One region of the Arthrobacter sp. 01T419 genome, then DNA from elsewhere that is predicted to be linked to it. Evidence: predicted binding sites of a transcription regulator. Region 1 holds the regulator's gene; the other holds the start of a gene.
The links. Region 1 encodes HspR, which represses chaperone genes until heat shock. Its sites were predicted from a motif close to AAGTTGAGTCNNNNNGACTCAACTT; they were not measured.

Region 1 (8,952 bases):
ACGCAGGTTCCCCGGATGGTGCAAGCAGCGCCGCTGGTGCTGAGGGCGCTCCCGCCGGTGCCAAGGCTGGTTCTGCCTCCGGCGATGAGGACATCGTCGACGCCGAGATCATCGACGAAGACGAAAAGAAGTAAGCATGCCTCACCACGGCAACGAAGCAGAGCACTCACGTTCGAGCAACGAGGGCAACGAACAGCACAAGCCGGTCATACGGGACAACCGCAAGGTCGACCCGGAGACCGGGGCCGCCCGCCACACCCAAGGATCGGCAGCTGATTCCAACGCCTCTGCCACCGAGGGCGATGCCCTGTCCCAGGCTGAGGAAATCCTCAACGGCGTCGAGGTTCCGGCTGAAGAGTCGGTAGCCCCCGGTGCCGCCGCACAAGCAGAGGCCGCGGAACTCCGCAACGACCTCCTGCGCCTGCAGGCTGAGTACGTCAACTACCGCAAGCGCGTCGAACGCGACCGCGCCGTCGCAGGGGAAATGGCCGTCATCGGCGTCCTGAACTCCCTCCTGCCGGTGCTCGACGACGTCGACGCCGCCCGCCAGCACGGCGACCTCGTGGACGGCCCGTTCGCCGCGATCGCCGCCAAGCTGGAGACTGCGCTGAAGACGTACGGCCTGGAGCGCATCGCGGAGACTGGCGTCGAATTCGACCCCACGATCCACGAAGCCCTCATCCAGCAGCCGGGCGAGGACATCGAAGTGGACACCGTCAGCCAAGTGCTGCGCTCCGGCTACCGCTCCGGCGACCGGGTGCTGCGTGCGGCCCAAGTAATTGTGGCTGTGCCTGCTTAGGTCCCGCCTTAGTTGGGCTCGCCGCGCTGGGTGTGCTCACCGTGGCGCTTCGCCGGATATGGGGCGGTGCCCTCCACACCGCCGCCCCATATCCGGCTTCGCGCCCGCTGTAAGCTCGCCTGAGGTGAGATGACAGCAGGCGCGAAGCGAAGCATAGGCCCCGGGAGTGGCATCGGGCCTGCCGGAGCGTGGCGGCTGAAGTCCGTAGGACTTAGCCGCCACGCGAAGGGGCGGGGGCCTATGCATCGCGGAGCGCACGCAACTTAACCAGAAGAAAGAGAGAAGCCGAGTGGCCAGCCAGGACTGGGTTGAGAAGGATTTTTACGCCATCCTTGGTGTCGCCAAGGACGCCTCTGACGCTGACATTAAGAAGGCGTACCGCAAGCTTGCGCGGAAGTATCATCCGGATACCAATTCCGGGGATGCTGCTGCCGAGAAGAAGTTCAAGGACATCTCGGAGGCCTATTCAGTGCTTTCGGATGCCGAGGAGCGTCAGCAGTACGATGCCATCCGTGCCATGGGCGGGGCACGATTCGCTCCGGGGGCAGCAGGACGCGGCGGGCCGGCCAATGGTGGCTTCGAGGACCTGTTCGGCGGACTTTTCGGCGGCGGAGCACGTCAGCCTGCCGGTGCCGGCGGTATCCCCCCCGAGTTCGCCGACCTGTTCGGCGGCGGCTTCGGCGGTGGACAGACCGGCTTCCAGCGCGCCCCGCAAAAGGGCAGCGACCGCACGGCGTCCACCTCCATTTCCTTCGCCGGATCCATCCACGGCACCACGGTGAGCCTGCGCGAAAGCAACGGCAACGTCATCGACGTCAAGATTCCCGCGGGCATCAGGGACGGCCAGAAGGTCCGTCAGCGCGGCAAAGGCAATCCCGGAGCAGCCGGCAACGGGGACCTCATCATCACGGTGAACGTCAAGCCACACGATTTCTTTAACCGCGACGGCGACAACATCCGCATCCACGTGCCGGTGACTTTCGCTGAAGCCGCGTTGGGTGCCAACATCCACGTGCCAACGCTCGACGGCGACTCTGTCACCGTCCGCGTCCCGGCCGGCACGCCTTCCGGGCGCACCCTCCGGGTCAAGGGCCGTGGCGTCAAGACGACGAAGGGCACCGGCGATCTGCTGGTGACAATCGACGTCGCCGTCCCGCAGAACCTTAACAAAGAGGCCGAGGAGGCCGTCAAGGCATTCGCCGCGGCTACTTCCGACGCCGATCCCCGCCACGACCTGGCCGCCAAGGCCCGCTTGTAGCGGCGGCAACACACAGGAGGGACGTCGTCATGGGCATCGACATCAACCAGCCGATCTTCGTCATCTCCGTCGCGGCCGAACTGGCTGACATGCACCCGCAGACCCTGCGCCAGTACGATCGCCTCGGCATCGTGTCGCCGAGCCGAGCGCCGGGTAAGTCCCGGCGCTACTCCCAGCGGGATATCGACCGCTTGCGCGAAGTCCAGCGGCTCTCCCACGAAGGCGTCTCCCTTGAGGGCATCAAACGGATCCTTGATCTCGAAAACCAAGTGGCCGCACTGCAGTACCGCGTGGCCGAGCTGAGCGAGGAACTGCAACGCCGGCGGGGCCCGGTGGAGGCCCGCGTTTTTGCGGCAGGAGCAGCGGGCGACGTCGTCAGCCTGGCCCGCGGGCAGCGCCCCCGGGCGCGGTCCCAGGCAGTTGTCGTGTGGCGGCCGCGTCCGGGGGAGTAGTCCGCTAGGCCTGCGAGAGCGCCGCGAGCAGCACGGGACTGCTTTGATCGGCCCACGTGCCCCGGAGGGCAGCAGAATCTTCCGGACCCTGTGTCCCGAGATCGAGGACACGGTTCACCAGCAGCGTATGCTCACCGGCCTCGATCCGGGTGATGGTGTCCTGGGTGATCGGCGCTGCCGGGCTCAGTGGAGGGACTTCGCTACCCGGCGTTCCACTGCCCTTGACCTTGACGGAGCCCGTACGTGGCTGCAACGCGCCGTCGACCTCCACGAACTGCTGGGCTTCCCGCTGTCCCGTGAGGATGGCGGTGGCCAGGGCAGTGACGTAGACGGGATCGGCGCAGGCGTCGTACACCCACCGCTTGCCCAACACGGAATGTTCCATGGTGCCGAGCAGTGAGCCCTCGGCGCCGGACAATTCCGATCCCCGGTAACTCAACGGAACTTGATAGACCTTGCTGCCGTGGGAGACCAGATGTGTCTCGAGGCCCACTTCGCCGTCCGGATCATCGAAGCGGTACGCGCCAAGGAGCTCAGGCGGGGCGGAGCCATCTTTGGTGAACCATGTCTGGGCGGGCAGGTACTTTTCAATGAGCTCCAATTTGCTGGGACGCAGAGTCGCTCTGTGGATGATAGCCATGCGTCCAGCCTAATTGGCCAGTGCTGGCGCGGAGACTGCTCTGGGGGTCCAGCGCAGGTGCGTGTTGTCGGCGTCGGACTCGGGCTCTTTCAAGAGTGAAAGCCTGGGCCTTACGGCATCCGTGCGGGAGCTCGGCGGTTTGCGTCGGCCCGCCCGGAACTGTGGCACCCATTGCGCGCCGGGGCCCTGGTATTCCTGCTCGGCTGCGGCATGGAGCGTCCACTGGGGGTCGAACAGGTGCGTCCGGCCAAGCGCCACGAGGTCCGCCCGTCCTGCGAGGAGGATGGAGTTGACGTCGTCAAAGCTGGAGATGGCGCCGACGGCGATGACCGCTGCTCCCGCGGGAGCGGCAACTTCCTGGCGGATGCGGTCGGCGAATGGCGTCTGGTAGCTGCGGCCGAAAGCCGGTTGTTCTTCCTTGGCGACCTGGCCGGTGGAGACGTCGATGCCCGCGGCGCCGTGGGCCACGAATGCCCGCGCGATGTCGAGCGAGTCGTCTGAGGTGTTGCCGCCGTCGATCCAGTCCGTCGCGGAGATGCGTACCGTCACAGGCTTGCTGGCAGGCCACGCCGCACGGACGGCGTCGAACACTTCCAGGGGGAACCGCAAGCGGTTCTCCAAGCTGCCACCAAACTCGTCCGTCCGGCGGTTCGAAACGGGCGAGAGGAAAGAGGAAAGCAAGTAGCCGTGGGCGGCATGGACTTCAAGGAGGTCGAAGCCTGCCGATTCGGCACGGAGGGTCGCGGCCACGAACTCAGCCTTGATGGCTTCCATGCCTGCACGGTCGAGTTCCACAGGCGTCTGGTTGCCAGGACCGTAAGGCAGGGCCGACGGGCCGACAACGTCCCAGTTGCCGGATGCGAGCGGCTCGTCGATGCCTTCCCACATGAGCTTGGTGGAGCCCTTTCGGCCGGAATGACCGAGCTGTGCCCCGATCTTGGCCGTCGAGTTGGCATGGACGAAGTCCACGATTTCCTTCCAGCTGTCTCGCTGTGCCTCCGTGTACAGGCCGGTGCAACCGGGGGTGATCCGCCCGCTCTCGGAAACACACACCATTTCGGTCATGACCAATCCGGCGCCGCCAAGTGCCTTGGAACCGAGGTGCACTTTGTGGAAGTCGCCCGGGACGCCATCCACCGCGGAGTACATGTCCATGGGGGAGACCACAATGCGGTTCTTGAGTTCCAGTCCGCCGATTCGGAACGGCTGGAACATGGCCGGGGCAGTTTCTGCCAGTCCCTGGGATTCGGCGAAGTTGCGGTCCACGGCGTCGGCGAATTCCGGGTCGCGCAGCCGCAGGTTTTCCTGTGTGATGCGGCGGCTCCGCGTGAGGAGGTTGAAGGCGAACTGCGTTGGATCCTGCTCCTTGTATTGGGCGATCCGCTCGAACCATTCAAGCGAAGCCTGGGCGGCGCGCTGGGTGGAGGCGACAACCGGACGACGCTCGGTTTCATAGGCGGACAACGCCGACTCCACATCTGGGTGTTCATGCAGGCATGCGGCGAGTGCCAGGGAGTCTTCCATGGCCAGTTTGGTTCCGGAACCGATGGAGAAGTGTGCGGTATGAGCCGCATCGCCGAGCAGCACGACATTGCCATGGCGCCAGCTCTCGTTACGCACGGTGGTGAAGTTGATCCACTTGGAGTTGTTGGACAGGACCTCGTAGCCATCGAGTTCCTCCGCGAAGATGGAACGGATCTTGGCAATCGCCTTTTCATCCGAGACCCCGGGAGGGAACACGTCGGAAGCGGTCTCGTCGAAGCCGGCAGCCCGCCACACGTCTTCGTGCATTTCGACAATGAACGTGGAGCCTTCATCGGAGTACGGGTAGCCATGGATCTGCATGACCCCCCATTCGGTTTCCTTGACGAAGAACTTGAACGCCTCGAACACCTGGTCCGTGCCCAGCCACATGAACTTGTTGGGCCGCAGGTCCAGGCTTGGAGTGAAGGAGTCCGCGTATTTAGCACGGATCTGGGAGTTGATGCCGTCTGCTGCCAGGACCAGGTCATAGTTGGCCTCAAGCTCCTCAACCGGCGGCGCAACGGTCTGGAAACGGAGGTCGACGCCGAGCTCGGCACACCGGCGCTGAAGCAGTTCCAGCAGTTCCTTGCGGCTCATGGCCGCAAAACCCTGGCCGCCCACCGTCACCGTTTCCCCGCCGAAATGGATGTCGATGTCGGACCAGCGGGCGAAGCGCCGGCTCATGTACTCGGCCACCACGGCGTCGGCGTTGCCAATGCCGCCGAGCGTCTCATCGGAGAATACGACGCCGAAACCGAAAGTGTCGCTGGCGGCGTTGCGTTCCCAGAGGGTGATCTTGTGTGACGGGTCGAGTTGCTTCATCAGTGCCGCGAAGTACAGGCCGCCGGGGCCGCCTCCTACGATTGCGATTTTCATGCTTTTGCTCCTTCTCAGGCCTGGCCCAGGCCTGCGCCGGCAAGCTGTTCGGGGTCGTTGTTGACGCGGTCGCGCAGCTTGAAATGCTGCAGCTTGCCGCTGGGATTGCGGGGAAGTTCATCGACGAACCGGATGTCCCGCGGGTACTTGTAGGGGGCGATCGTCCGTTTGACGAAGTCCTGGATTTCTTTGCGCTTCGCGTCATCGCCCCTGACGCCTTCGCGTAGGACGATGAACGCGCAAACAACGCTGCCGCGTGCCTCGTCGGGCCGGCCGATGACGGCGTTCTCCACCACGTCCGGGTGCATATCGATGGCGGTTTCTACTTCAGGGGCGCCGATGTTGTAGCCGGAGGAAACGATCATGTTGTCCGACCGGGCCTGATAGGTGAAGTACCCGTCCTCGTCTCTCGTGAAGGTGTCGCCGGTGACGTTCCAGCCGTTGACCACATAGTTTGTTTGCCGTGGGTCATCCAGGTAGCGGCATCCGGTGGGGCCGATGACGGCGAGCCGCCCAAGCTGCCCGGCTCCTAGTTCCAGGCCCTCGTCGTCGAGGATGGCTGCCCTGTACCCGGGCACGGCCCGTCCGGTGGTGCCGGGCCGGATGTCGTCCCCGGACGCGGAAATGAAGACGTGCAACAGTTCGGTAGCTCCGATGCCGTTGACGAGCCGGAGGCCTGTGGCTTCCCGAACTGCCTCCCACGTTTCCTTGGGCAAGTGTTCGCCCGCCGAGACCGCCACCCGGAGCTTGCGGAGCAACGATCCGCGGCCTTCCTTGAGGATGGCTCGGTACGCAGTGGGCGCAGTGAACAGGATGGTGGCCCCGGCAGCGGCGGCACTCTCGGCAAGTTCCACGGGGGTGGCCCGTTCTGTCAGCAGCGAGGATGCGCCGAAGCGCAGGGGGAAGACCACCAGCCCACCGAGGCCGAACGTGAAGGCGAGGGGTGGTGAACCGGCAAACACGTCGTCAGGGGTTGGCTGCAGAATATGGCGGGCAAAAGTGTCGGCGTTCGCGAGGATGTCCCGGTGGAAATGCATGGTGATCTTGGGTGTGCCCGTGGTGCCCGACGTCGGGCCGAGCAGCGCGACGTCGTCGGCGGAGGTCGGCACGGCAGTGAACTCGCCGCTCTTGGCGGCACAGCGGGACGTGAGGTCGCCGGCGTCGTCGGAACCGTAGGAGAGGACAACGGTGTCCTCTCCTGCCGCTGCGAGCAGTTCGTCCATGAACCGGTGGTCGGAGATGGCTACGGCAGGACGCGTGAGGCTGATGAGCGTGCCGACCTCGCTGGAACGCAGCATTGGCATGGTGGTGACAACGACGGCACCGGCCTTGAGCACGCCAAGCCAGGCCGCGACAATCCAGGGATTGTTCGGACCGCGCAACATGACGCGGTTGCCAGGCACCACGCCCAGGTCCTCGGTGAGGACCTGGGCAACTTGGTTGGCGCGCCGCTGCAGCTCACCGTACGTCCAGACCGTGCCGTCCGGGGTAACCAGAGCGGGGCGTCCGGCACCATGGTTTGCGACGGCGCCGTCAATGAGCGCCGCTGCTGCGTTGAGCGTCGCTGGGTACTGGAGTTCCGGCAGGGTGAATTCGAGGGTCGGCCACGTGCCGGCCAGTGGCAAGTGGTCGCGGGTGAAGGTGTCCACGTGGGCTGATCTCAACATTGTCATGGCCACTCCTTTCAGTAATACGGCGGATAAGTCGAAGGTGTTCAGGAACCGGCGCGGATCATGCCTTCTTGAGCAACCGTTGCCAGCAGGCGTCCTTGCCTGTCAAAGAAGCGGCCCGTGGCCAGCCCCCTGTTGCTTTGCCCGGACACCGCCTCCTGGGCGTACAGGACCCAGTCATCGGCGCGGCCGTCCCGGTGGAACCACATGGAGTGGTCCAGGCTGGCTGTGGCGAGTCCGGGGCTGGACCAGTGGAGCCCGTTCACCCGGAGCAGGGGCTCGAGGATGGTGTAGTCGCAGACGTATGCCAGCGCGGCGCGGTGCAGATCGGCGGTGGCATGTTCGCCGCCGGCGTCGGGCAGGTGCTCAAACGCTTTCACCCAGATGGCCTGATGCGGCACAGAATCACCTTCCACCTGCAGATATACCGGCCCGGGAATGTGCCGCATGTCGAAGCTGCGTTTCGACGACCAGTACTCGGCAGCCGGCCCCTCGACACCCTGCAGCACCTCGGCGGCGCTGCGAAGGGATTCGGGTTCGACGGCGGATGGCGCCACCGGCTGGAAGTCCGGGCCGTCTTCGGGCACCTGGAAGGAACCCATCGCCGCGTAGACGGTCTTGCCGTTCTGGTGGCCCCGCACGCTTCGGGTCGAGTATCCCCGGCCGTCGCGGAGGCGTTCAACCTCGTAGCGGACCGTTGCCCCGATCTCCACCGGGCGCATGAAGTAGCTGTGCATGGAATGCAGCGCGCGGTCGGCGTCCACCGAGCGCATCATCGCTGCGGCGGCCTGGGCCACCATGTCTCCGCCGTAGGCTTTGGGCCACGGAACGTACTGCGAAGTGGCTTCGTAGGCTTCGTCGTGGATCTGGGCGGGGACGGCCGTCAGCTCGATGGCTTTGAGGAACGTCTCCGAGGTCAGGATTCCAGTGGACATGTCCATCAGGCCCTGCGGAAGTCGGCGAGGGTCTCGTCGGCAACGTCCTCGAGGTTGACCACGAGGTTCTCCGGGGTGCGCGCGGTCAGCCAGACAAGTTCTTCCGTGACGGACATGTTGGCCTCGACGTGTGGCATGAACGGCGGGACGAATACCCAGTCGCCGGTTTTCATGTCCAGGAATTCGGAGTAGTTCTCGCCGAAGTAGATGCGTCCGTGGCCGCGGAGCACGTAGCCGCCGGTTTCCGCTTCGCCATGGTGGTGCGGCAGGGAACGATAGCCGGGAACGTTGGAGACCTGCCCGAACCAGATCTTGGTGGCCGGCGTGTGCTGGATGCTGACGCCCGAGACGCGGACGCAATCGCCGGACTGGGCCGTGTTGGTATCCTCTTCGCCGGCGCGCGTGACGACCGGAATCACTTTGCCGTCGGGCTGGGCGTAGATGGAGTTGTCGCCTTCGGTTCGGTATTCGGTGGCGGTTTCGCTCATGATGCTCACTCCTTTGAAGTGGTTGGTATTGGTCTAGGCGTTCGCGGGGACGGGTGCGTGGATCCGGAAATGGTTTTCCAGCCTTCCGATCCCGTCGATTTCGGTGGTAAGGACATCGCCGTCGTTCAGGAACCGTGGGGGAGTCATGCCCATGCCGACTCCGCCGGGGGTGCCAGTCAGGACCAGGTCCCCTGGACGCAGGATGGTGAACTGGGAAATGTAGGAAAGGAGCTTCGCCGGGCCGAACACCAAGGTGCCCGTGTTCCCCGACTGCACCAGCTCGCCGTTGACATAACCGCGGACCTCGAAG
Region 2 (8,952 bases), on a different contig from region 1:
GTAGTGGACGACATCGTGGTGGTCGGCGCAGAGCCGCTCTTCATGACCGACTACATCGCGTGCGGCAAGGTTGTCCCCGAGCGCATCGCGGACATCGTCCGCGGCATCGCGGCCGCTTGCTCCGTGGCAGGCACCGCCCTGGTGGGTGGCGAAACCGCTGAGCACCCGGGCCTGCTGGGTGAGCACGAGTACGACGTCGCCGGTGCAGCTACCGGTGTTGTCGAAGCCGACGCTTTGCTCGGCCCGGACCGCGTCCGCGCTGGCGACGTCGTGATCGGCATGGCGTCTTCCGGCCTGCACTCCAACGGCTACTCCTTGGTCCGCCGCGTCATCAACCACGCTGGCTGGGCCTTGGACCGCCAGGTTTCCGAACTCGGCCGCACCCTGGGCGAAGAGCTCCTGGAACCGACCCGGGTCTACGCCGCCGACTGCTTGGACCTCGCCCGCGCCTTCCCGGTTTCCGGCCTCGGCGCCGCAGCCGGCGCAGTGCACGGCTTCAGCCACGTCACCGGCGGCGGCTTGGCAGCCAACCTGGCCCGCGTCCTGCCGCAGGGCCTCGTGGCCACGGTTGACCGCGCCACCTGGGAATTGCCGGCCATCTTCAAGCTGGTATCTGAGCTCGGCAACGTGCCGCTGGCCGATCTCGAGCGCACGCTCAACTTGGGCGTCGGCATGGTGGCCATCGTGTCGCCGGAGATCGCGGACGCCGCCGTTGCCCGCCTCAACGAGCGCGGACTGCCGTCGTGGGTGATGGGTACTGTTGCCGCGGATTCCGCGTCCGTGGACAAGAGCGGCCCAGACTACGTCCAGGGTGCCAAGGGCGTCGACGGCGGCGCCGTACGCCTGGTCAACGCTTACGCCTAAAGGTTCTTAGCGCAAACGAGTGCCCACCCCACTGCCGATCCGGCGGTGGGGTGGGCACTGGTTGTTTATGGCCTATCTGCTTTCGCCGGCCATTACGCTGAAGGCTGCTCCGGCGGGATCGCCGAGAACTGCCATGCGCCCGACGCCGGGCACATCGAAGGCAGGCGCGAAGACCTGGGCTCCGAGTTCCACCGCCTTCGCCACGGATTCGTTGACGTCGGCCACATTGAAGTACGTCATCCAGAACGGCGGCATGCCCTCCATGGGCTGCTTCATGGCTCCGGCCACGGACTTCCCATCGACTACGAGTTGCGTGTACTCCTGCAGGTCGCCGGCCGCAGCCGTCTCGCTGGCGCATCCCGTCACGGCCTCATAGAACGCTACGGCCTTGGCGACGTCGTTCGTCTGCAGTTCGCTCCAGACCACCGTGCCCGGCTCGTTGACCAACCCGGCGCCGTGGTGGTTGCCCGCTTCCCAGAAGCCAACCTGTGCCCCGGTGGGATCGGCGGCGAAGAACATGCGGCCGCTCCCGTTGGGGACGCTGTCCGGCGGGAACAGGATGTTGCCGCCCGCCACCGCCGCGCGCTCAGCGGCCTCGTCAACCGAATCGACAGCAAGGTAGTTGGCCCAGAAGGACGGCACACCGGCCGCAGCCATGTCCGGCATCTGCTGCATCATGCCCGCGACGTAGCGGTCCTGCAGCTTGGCCATGTAGTAGGTGCCGCCGTTGCCGGCATCCATTGCATCCAGTTCCCAGCCGAACAGATCAGTGTAAAAGGCCTTGGAAGCCTCAATGTCCGACGACGACAGGTCCACCCAACACGGAGTTCCCTGCTTGTAGCTATCAACCTGCGGCATTGCTATCCCTTCGTTGAGTAGCCGGCGTACGCCGGCGGATACCACGTTCAAAGTAGTACGGGGGTCCGACACTGACAACAGTCGGCGAGCGCGGGCCCCTCGGAACCCGCTATGCGTGAACTGCGCGGCCAGTGAAAGCAACCAAGCGCTCCAGGCTGGATGCCGTCTCGGCGACTTCCTGGGCCGGGGCGAAGCTGCCGCTCGCACGGACCTGATCGCTGATGGTGTTCTGGGCGAGGACCTCCACGTAGTCGGTGAGCTCGTCCGCAACCGACAGCTCGCGGCCAAGGGCCTTGGAGAAGTCCCAAGCGTGGACCAGGAATTCAAGGTTGAGGATGGAGGCGACCATCGGGGCCGGCAGTTCAGCGAAGCCCATGTCGATGGTGCCTTCGAGGCCACGGCGGTAGAAAGCTTCCAGCGTGGGCTGGGCGAGGTCGGCGATGCGCACCTCAGGCGACTTTCCGGCGTCGTCCGCTACGTCGGCTCCCAGCGCGTTCGCGATGCCGGAAATCGAGCCGGCGAGGTGGTCAAGCAACTGGGACACGTTGAAGTCGGCGCACGGCGTATGAGTCTGCGCGTCGGCTTCCGTGACGTTCGCCAGAACGCGCTGCACGATGGCAAGCGTGGCGTCCGCGGAAGTGAGTTCGTTGAGATCGGCAGGGGCAGCCGCCCATTCGTCGGCACCGGCATCGCCCGTGGAGACCTCGGCGAGGAGACGGTCGAGGTAGTGGTTCCAGCCCTCGGCGTGGGCGGCGACGGCTTCCGGCGTCGGAAGGCCTTCGTGCACCAAGCGCACGGTGGTCCCGCCGTCGGCAGGCTCAAGGGTGATGGCCACCGTGGAGACGTTGTCCGCAGGGGCTTCCGGCTGCTCCCAGCCCCACGTGAAGACGACGCGCTTCCCCGGTTCGATTTCGGTGAACGTTCCGGCTGCGTGATGGCCCGGGGTGATGGTCCACCGGTACTCGCCGCCCACCTTCAGGTCGACGCGGGCGGCGACCGTCTGCCAGCGGCGGAGCCTTTCGGGCTGGGTGATGAGTTCGAACGCCTGGTCGACGTTGAGGGGAAGAAGAACGGTCTTGTCGTAAATCATGATGATTCCTCGGTTGTGGGAAGGCGGTCGGTGGTGAAGTCTTGTGCGTCAGCAAGGAGCATGTCCAGCTCTGTGGTCCAGAACTGCTCAAAAAGCTTCCGGAGTTCCCTCATGCCAGCGTTGTCCAAGCGGTAGAAACGGTTGCGTCCCTCTTTGCGGGCCGCAACAAGTCCAACCTGCTCCAGCAACAGCAAGTGCTGCGAGACGGCGGATCTGCTCACCGTGAATTCGGCAGCCAGCTCCGTCACGGTGCGCTCACCCGCCGCAAGCATGTGCAACAGACGCCGCCTATTCGGCTCCGCGGCAACTTCCAGTGGGTCGAGCATGATTAATACGTTAGCGTCCACTAACGCATTCTGTCAATAACTTCCGAGAGCGCACTATCAACGACTACAGCACGGCGGACACCGCTACGAAAAGGGAACGAAAAAAAGCCCGTGGAGCACACCAATCATGGCGCGCCCCACGGGCTCTGTGTTTTGCGTGGCATCCGGGGATGCCAAATGACCTCGTGTACGACGGCGGTACGCAACTCGATGCCGAAAGGCACCTGATTGTTGCGACAGCTATCCGATACGGCGGGTGTCTACCTCGTCGTCATCGTCTTCCAAGTCCTGTGCGTACTTGTCCTCATAAGCCGAGTAGTCCGGCTCCGGCGGATCATCCGCGAATCGGCTCGTCGCACGACTTGATGGACCCGTTAGCTCGCGCTGAAGGGCCGAATAGTCAGTGTTCGGGGAGTAGTACTTAATGTCCCGAGCCTGCTTGGTAGCTTTTGCCTTTTGACGGCCGCGCCCCATGGCGTGACCCCCTTTTGTACTTGGACCGGAGGTGGTCACCTTGGCGATCGGTGAGGCCCCGGAATGTTTGGTCAATTTGTCGTATGTCTAGATTACATGCTTTCTGGAGCAACTGCTTGCCACCACCTTCGCGAAAGCAGCGTCACAGTCCCACCTGGCAGCATCAACATTCATTGGCATGAAAAACTTGGGTAGAGTCGCCCTAATATCGGGCCACACGCATGAGAGGCACACATTCAGACATGGGCCAGGACAACACCTTCCCGGGCAACAACGGTACAGGCGACGATGAGTCGCCGGTAGACCCCGGCGCAGGGAACGAGGATCCGGGGACTTCGGGCGTTGATCCGGAGAATCCGGAGCCTGGCGAAACCGAACCGGAGGACACCGATACCAACGGAAAAGAGTCCCCGCTGCGGACCGCCCTTGACGCCATGACGCGGCAACGGATCATCATCGGCGGGATCGTGCTGGCTGTGCTGATCCTCATCGGCATAGTGATCTGGATCCTCGTTGGAGCCCTGGCCAACCGTCCGGTGGCCGACGCCAGCCCCGAACCTGCCACGTCCACCACCCGTGGGACCCTTCCGGCGGACGTGGCGGCCAAGGACTACCAGTTGGGCGATTGCTTCGCCGACTTCGACTCCAACGCAAGCCATGCGCGGGTTGTGGAATGCAACACTGATCATTCCGCCCAGTTGGGCGCCATTTTCCGCTACAAGGCCGGGGACTCTTTTCCCGGCACCACCGCGTTGCGGGACAAGGGCCGCGAAATCTGCCGCACGATGCTGCTCAACGAAGCATCCAGCAAGTATGTGCTGCTCCAACAAAACGTGTACCCGAGCTCCACCAGCTGGGATAAAGGCGACCGCCGAGTGGACTGCTTCATCGTGGTGGACTCGGGCAATACGCTCAAGGAATCCGTACTTCAGAAGTAGCCCGGCCATCCGCTCCAGCTAGTCCTTCCGCCTCACCGTCAGGCCGCTACCTGCCGGAGCTCCGCCGTCGGGACCCGACAAAGCTTCGAGCCCTTCGATGGTGAGTTCGTCGACGTCGGCCGCGGTGTCCACCAGGACAGTGTCGCCGTCCATGATCTGTCCGGCGAGGATCTCCTTTGCCAGGCGGTCGCCTATCTCGCGTTGAACCAATCTGCGCAACGGACGCGCGCCGTAGGCGGGATCGTAACCGGACATCGCGAGCCACGCGCGGGCACCATCAGTGACCTCGAGGGTGAGCCTGCGGTCGTGCAGCCTCTTGGTCAGCTCGTCCACGTGCAACTCGACGATCCTGGCGAGTTCGTCCACGCTGAGGGCGTCGAACAGGACAATCTCATCGAGCCGGTTGAGGAACTCCGGCTTGAAGGACGCGTTGACCACGGCCATCACCGCATTTCGCTTCGCCGCGGCGTCCAAGGTTGGATCCACGAGGAACTGGCTGCCGTGGTTTGAGGTCAGCACAAGGATGGTGTTCCGGAAGTCCACCGTGCGGCCTTGGCCGTCGGTGAGGCGGCCGTCGTCGAGCACTTGCAGGAGGATGTCGAACACTTCCGGGTGGGCCTTCTCCACTTCGTCGAGCAGGATCACGGAGTACGGGCGGCGGCGGACCGCTTCCGTGAGCTGACCGCCTTCCTCGTAGCCCACGTATCCGGGAGGAGCACCGACCAGGCGGGCCACGGAATGCTTCTCCCCGTACTCGGACATGTCGATCCGCACCATGGCGCGTTCGTCATCGAAGAGGAAGTCGGCCAGGGCCTTGGCCAGTTCGGTTTTCCCGACGCCCGTGGGGCCGAGGAACAAGAAGGAACCCGTCGGGCGGTTGGGGTCACTGATGCCCGCGCGGGCGCGCCGGACGGCATCGGAAACGGCGGCCACGGCCTTGGATTGGCCGATCAGCCGCTTGCCGATCTCTTCTTCCATGTGCAGCAGCTTCTGGGACTCGCCCTGCAGCATGCGGCCTGCGGGGATTCCGGTCCAGGCGGAAATGACTTCGGCAATATCATCCGCTGTGACTTCGTCGGCAACCATCAACGCAGGTTTTGCCTCGCCCCGCGCCTCCCGGGCAGATTCCTCCTCGGCCGCGGCACTGAGCTCGCGCTCCAACGCGGGTAGCTCGCCGTACAGAATGCGCGAGGCGGCTTCAAGGTCGCCTTCGCGCTGGTATTTTTCGGCGGCCGAACGCAATTCATCGATTTTCGCTTTGAGGTCGCCGACACGGTTGAGCCCGGCCTTTTCAGATTCCCAACGGGCGTTCAATGCCGACAGGGTTTCTTGCTTGTCCGCCTTGTCCGCGCGGAGCGCTGCGAGGCGTTCCACCGAGGCGGCGTCAGTCTCTCGAGCGAGGGCCAACTCCTCCATGGTGAGACGGTCCACGGCGCGGCGGAGCTGGTCGATTTCCTCGGGAGCGGAATCGATCTCCATGCGCAACCGTGACGCCGCCTCGTCCACGAGGTCGATTGCCTTGTCCGGCAACTGGCGGCCCGAGATGTAGCGGTTGGAGAGCGTTGCGGCCGCGACCAAGGCGGAGTCCGCGATCGCTACTTTGTGGTGGGCCTCATAGCGTTCCTTGAGGCCACGGAGGATACCGATGGTGTCCTCCACGCTCGGCTCACCCACGAAGACCTGCTGGAAGCGGCGTTCCAGTGCCGGATCCTTCTCGACGTTTTCGCGGTACTCGTCCAGGGTGGTGGCACCGATGAGCCGGAGCTCGCCGCGGGCCAGCATGGGCTTGAGCATATTGCCGGCGTCCATGGCACTTTCGCCCGTGGCACCAGCGCCCACCACGGTGTGGATTTCGTCGATAAACGTGACGATCTGACCGTTGGAGTTCTTGATCTCCTCCAGCACCGCTTTCAGGCGTTCCTCGAATTCGCCGCGGTATTTGGCCCCAGCCACCATTGAAGCGAGGTCCAGCGCAATCAGGGTCTTGCCCCGCAGGCTTTCCGGGACGTCCCCGGCCACCATGCGCTGGGCGAGCCCTTCGACGACGGCGGTCTTGCCGACGCCGGGTTCCCCGATGAGCACTGGATTGTTCTTGGTACGGCGACTCAGCACCTGGACGACCCGCCGGATTTCGCTGTCCCGTCCGATCACGGGATCCAGCTTGCCGGAGCGCGCCACGGCAGTCAGGTCGGTGCCGTATTTCTCCAGCGCTTGGAAAGTATTTTCCGGGTCTTGTGAGGTGACTTTACGGTCGCCGCGGACACCCGGCAGGGCGGCGAGGAGCGCCTCATGGGAGGCACCGGCGTCGCGCAGTAGCTTTCCTACGGCGTCGCTTCCGGCAGAAAGCCCCAAAAGGAGGTGCTCGGTAGACACAAAGGAATCGCCGAGCTTTTCCGCCTCGTTCTGGGCGGCCTGAATAGCCTGCATGGACGGACGGGAAAGCTGCGCTTGCTGCACGGAACTGCCCGACGACGACGGCAGGGCCTTGATCGCCGAACTCGCCTGCACGCTTACCGCGTCCGGGTCCGCTCCGGTGGCGCGCAAAAGGGCGACGGCGACGCCCTCGCGCTGGTCCATGAGCGCCTTGAGCAGGTGGGCCGGCTCCAATTGGGGATTTCCCGCGGTGGAGGCGTTCATGGCCGCCGCGGAAAGAGCCTCCTGGCTCTTGGTGGTGAATTTGACGTCCATGGAAGAGCTCCTTTCGGGAAGATGGCTGTTTCTCAAAGTTGAGTCTACTATGCTCAACTTTGGCAAACCGGCCCTCCCGATCCATGTTTGCCGACGGCGAAACCAGTGTCCATAGTCCACCGTCGAAACGCGGGTCCGGTCCGCGCGCTGCGTGCCCGAAGGCAGCGCACGGACCGGACCCACGATCTCGCCAAACAGCCGTACGATATGCACATGGCACCCTTTACAGTCACCCGCAATGCGCTGATCGCCGCGGCTCCCGCGGACATCTTCCCCCTCGTCAACAACTTCCACGAATGGACCAAATGGTCTCCCTGGGAGGCGGTTGACCCCAAGCTGAGCCGCAGCTACTCGGGCAACGAATCCGGCGTCGGAGCAAAGTATGCCTGGAGTGGCAACAACAAGGCCGGCACCGGAACCATGGAAATCGTCGGCTCCGAGGAGCCCGGCAAGATCGATATCCGCCTGGAATTCACCAAGCCGATGAAGGCCGTCAACCCCACGGAGTTCACTTTCGTCCCCGAGGGCGAAGGCACCCGCGTCACCTGGACAATGACGGGTGAAAACAAGGGCCTCGGCAAAGTCTTCGCGCTGTTCATGAACATGGACAAGATGGTGGGCGGCGACTTCGAAAAAGGCCTGGCCTCCCTCAAAACGGCAGCCACCCAGAAGAACTCGTAGCCCGTCGGGCACAGGCCATGGCCGTCTACGTTGATCCGCCGCTGTGGCCCGCGCACGGGACGGTGTTTTCCCACCTCGTCTCGGACGCATCGCTTGAGGAACTGCATGCCTTTGCCAAGGCCGCGGGAATCCCAGAGCGTGCCTTCGACGGCGACCACTACGACGTCCCGGAGCGCCGCTACCAGGATCTCCTGTCCGCCGGAGCCATCCCCGTGGAGGCCCGCGTTCTGGTCCGCAAACTAATTGCGAGTGGTTTGCGGATCCCCGCCCGGGACCGGAGCAAAGCGCTCACTGTGCCCCTGCTGGAGCGCTGGAATTCAACGCTTCCGGGACATGAGGAGCTAGGTTTCGAGCTCCTGGAACGCTGGGGCGAAGAACACCGGAAGTATCACAGCCGCACGCATTTGTTGGCGGTCCTCGAAGCCCTGGACGTCCTCACTGACCCCGCGCTTCCCGCGCGCTCGGTAACCTTGGCCGCGTGGTTCCACGACGCTGTCTATGAGGGAATCGCCGGGCAGGATGAAGAGCAATCGGCCAAATTGGCCGAGGACCGGCTCGCCATTGCAGGCCTGCCTGAGCCGGTGATCGATGAGGTGGCCCGGCTCGTCAGGCTGACCTCGACGCACAGCCCCGCGCCGGACGATCATGCCGGCGCCCTCCTGTGCGACGCCGATCTCTCCATCCTCGGTGCGGAACCCGCGGCTTACGCCCGCTATTTGACGGCTGTCCGCGAGGATTACGCCCACGTCAGCGATGCCGACTTCGCCGCCGGCCGGTCCGCGGTGGTTCGCCAGTTGCTCGCCCTGGATCCCCTCTTCCACAGCGAACGTGCCAAGGGCCTATGGCTGGACGCCGCTCGACGCAACCTGGAGGCCGAACTGTCATGACCACGGCGGGGACGGTGCATCGGCAGCTTCCGTTCGCGGTGAGATTTGAATGGGGGCTCGACGGCGCCCGCGCCATAGCGTCCGGAGCCGATCTTGCCGTTGTGGTTGACGTCCTCTCCTTCACCACGTGCGTGAGCGTCGCCGTC

Region 2: the regulator HspR is predicted to act here: its motif matches at 7,274-7,298, upstream of clpB (ATP-dependent chaperone ClpB).

What each region holds. Positions count from the first base shown of each region.
Region 1 is NZ_JBFTQF010000017.1:109,476-118,427, forward strand. Features, by position in the region: gene dnaK (molecular chaperone DnaK) at 1-134, shown strand, start outside; gene AC1DLO_RS19870 (nucleotide exchange factor GrpE) at 137-799, shown strand; gene AC1DLO_RS19875 (DnaJ C-terminal domain-containing protein) at 1,089-2,057, shown strand; gene AC1DLO_RS19880 (heat shock protein transcriptional repressor HspR) at 2,087-2,509, shown strand; gene AC1DLO_RS19885 (CG0192-related protein) at 2,514-3,149, opposite strand; gene AC1DLO_RS19890 (bifunctional salicylyl-CoA 5-hydroxylase/oxidoreductase) at 3,159-5,549, opposite strand; gene AC1DLO_RS19895 (AMP-binding protein) at 5,564-7,222, opposite strand; gene AC1DLO_RS19900 (acyl-CoA thioesterase) at 7,264-8,154, opposite strand; gene AC1DLO_RS19905 (cupin domain-containing protein) at 8,160-8,642, opposite strand; gene AC1DLO_RS19910 (fumarylacetoacetate hydrolase family protein) at 8,676-8,952, opposite strand, start outside.
Region 2 is NZ_JBFTQF010000016.1:42,206-51,157, reverse strand. Features, by position in the region: gene purM (phosphoribosylformylglycinamidine cyclo-ligase) at 1-864, shown strand, start outside; gene AC1DLO_RS19185 (VOC family protein) at 937-1,722, opposite strand; gene AC1DLO_RS19180 (TIGR03086 family metal-binding protein) at 1,832-2,812, opposite strand; gene AC1DLO_RS19175 (ArsR/SmtB family transcription factor) at 2,809-3,138, opposite strand; gene AC1DLO_RS19170 (DUF3073 domain-containing protein) at 3,379-3,612, opposite strand; gene AC1DLO_RS19165 (septum formation family protein) at 3,855-4,550, shown strand; gene clpB (ATP-dependent chaperone ClpB) at 4,569-7,238, opposite strand; gene AC1DLO_RS19155 (SRPBCC family protein) at 7,452-7,919, shown strand; gene AC1DLO_RS19150 (DUF4031 domain-containing protein) at 7,937-8,806, shown strand; gene AC1DLO_RS19145 (2-phosphosulfolactate phosphatase) at 8,803-8,952, shown strand, end outside.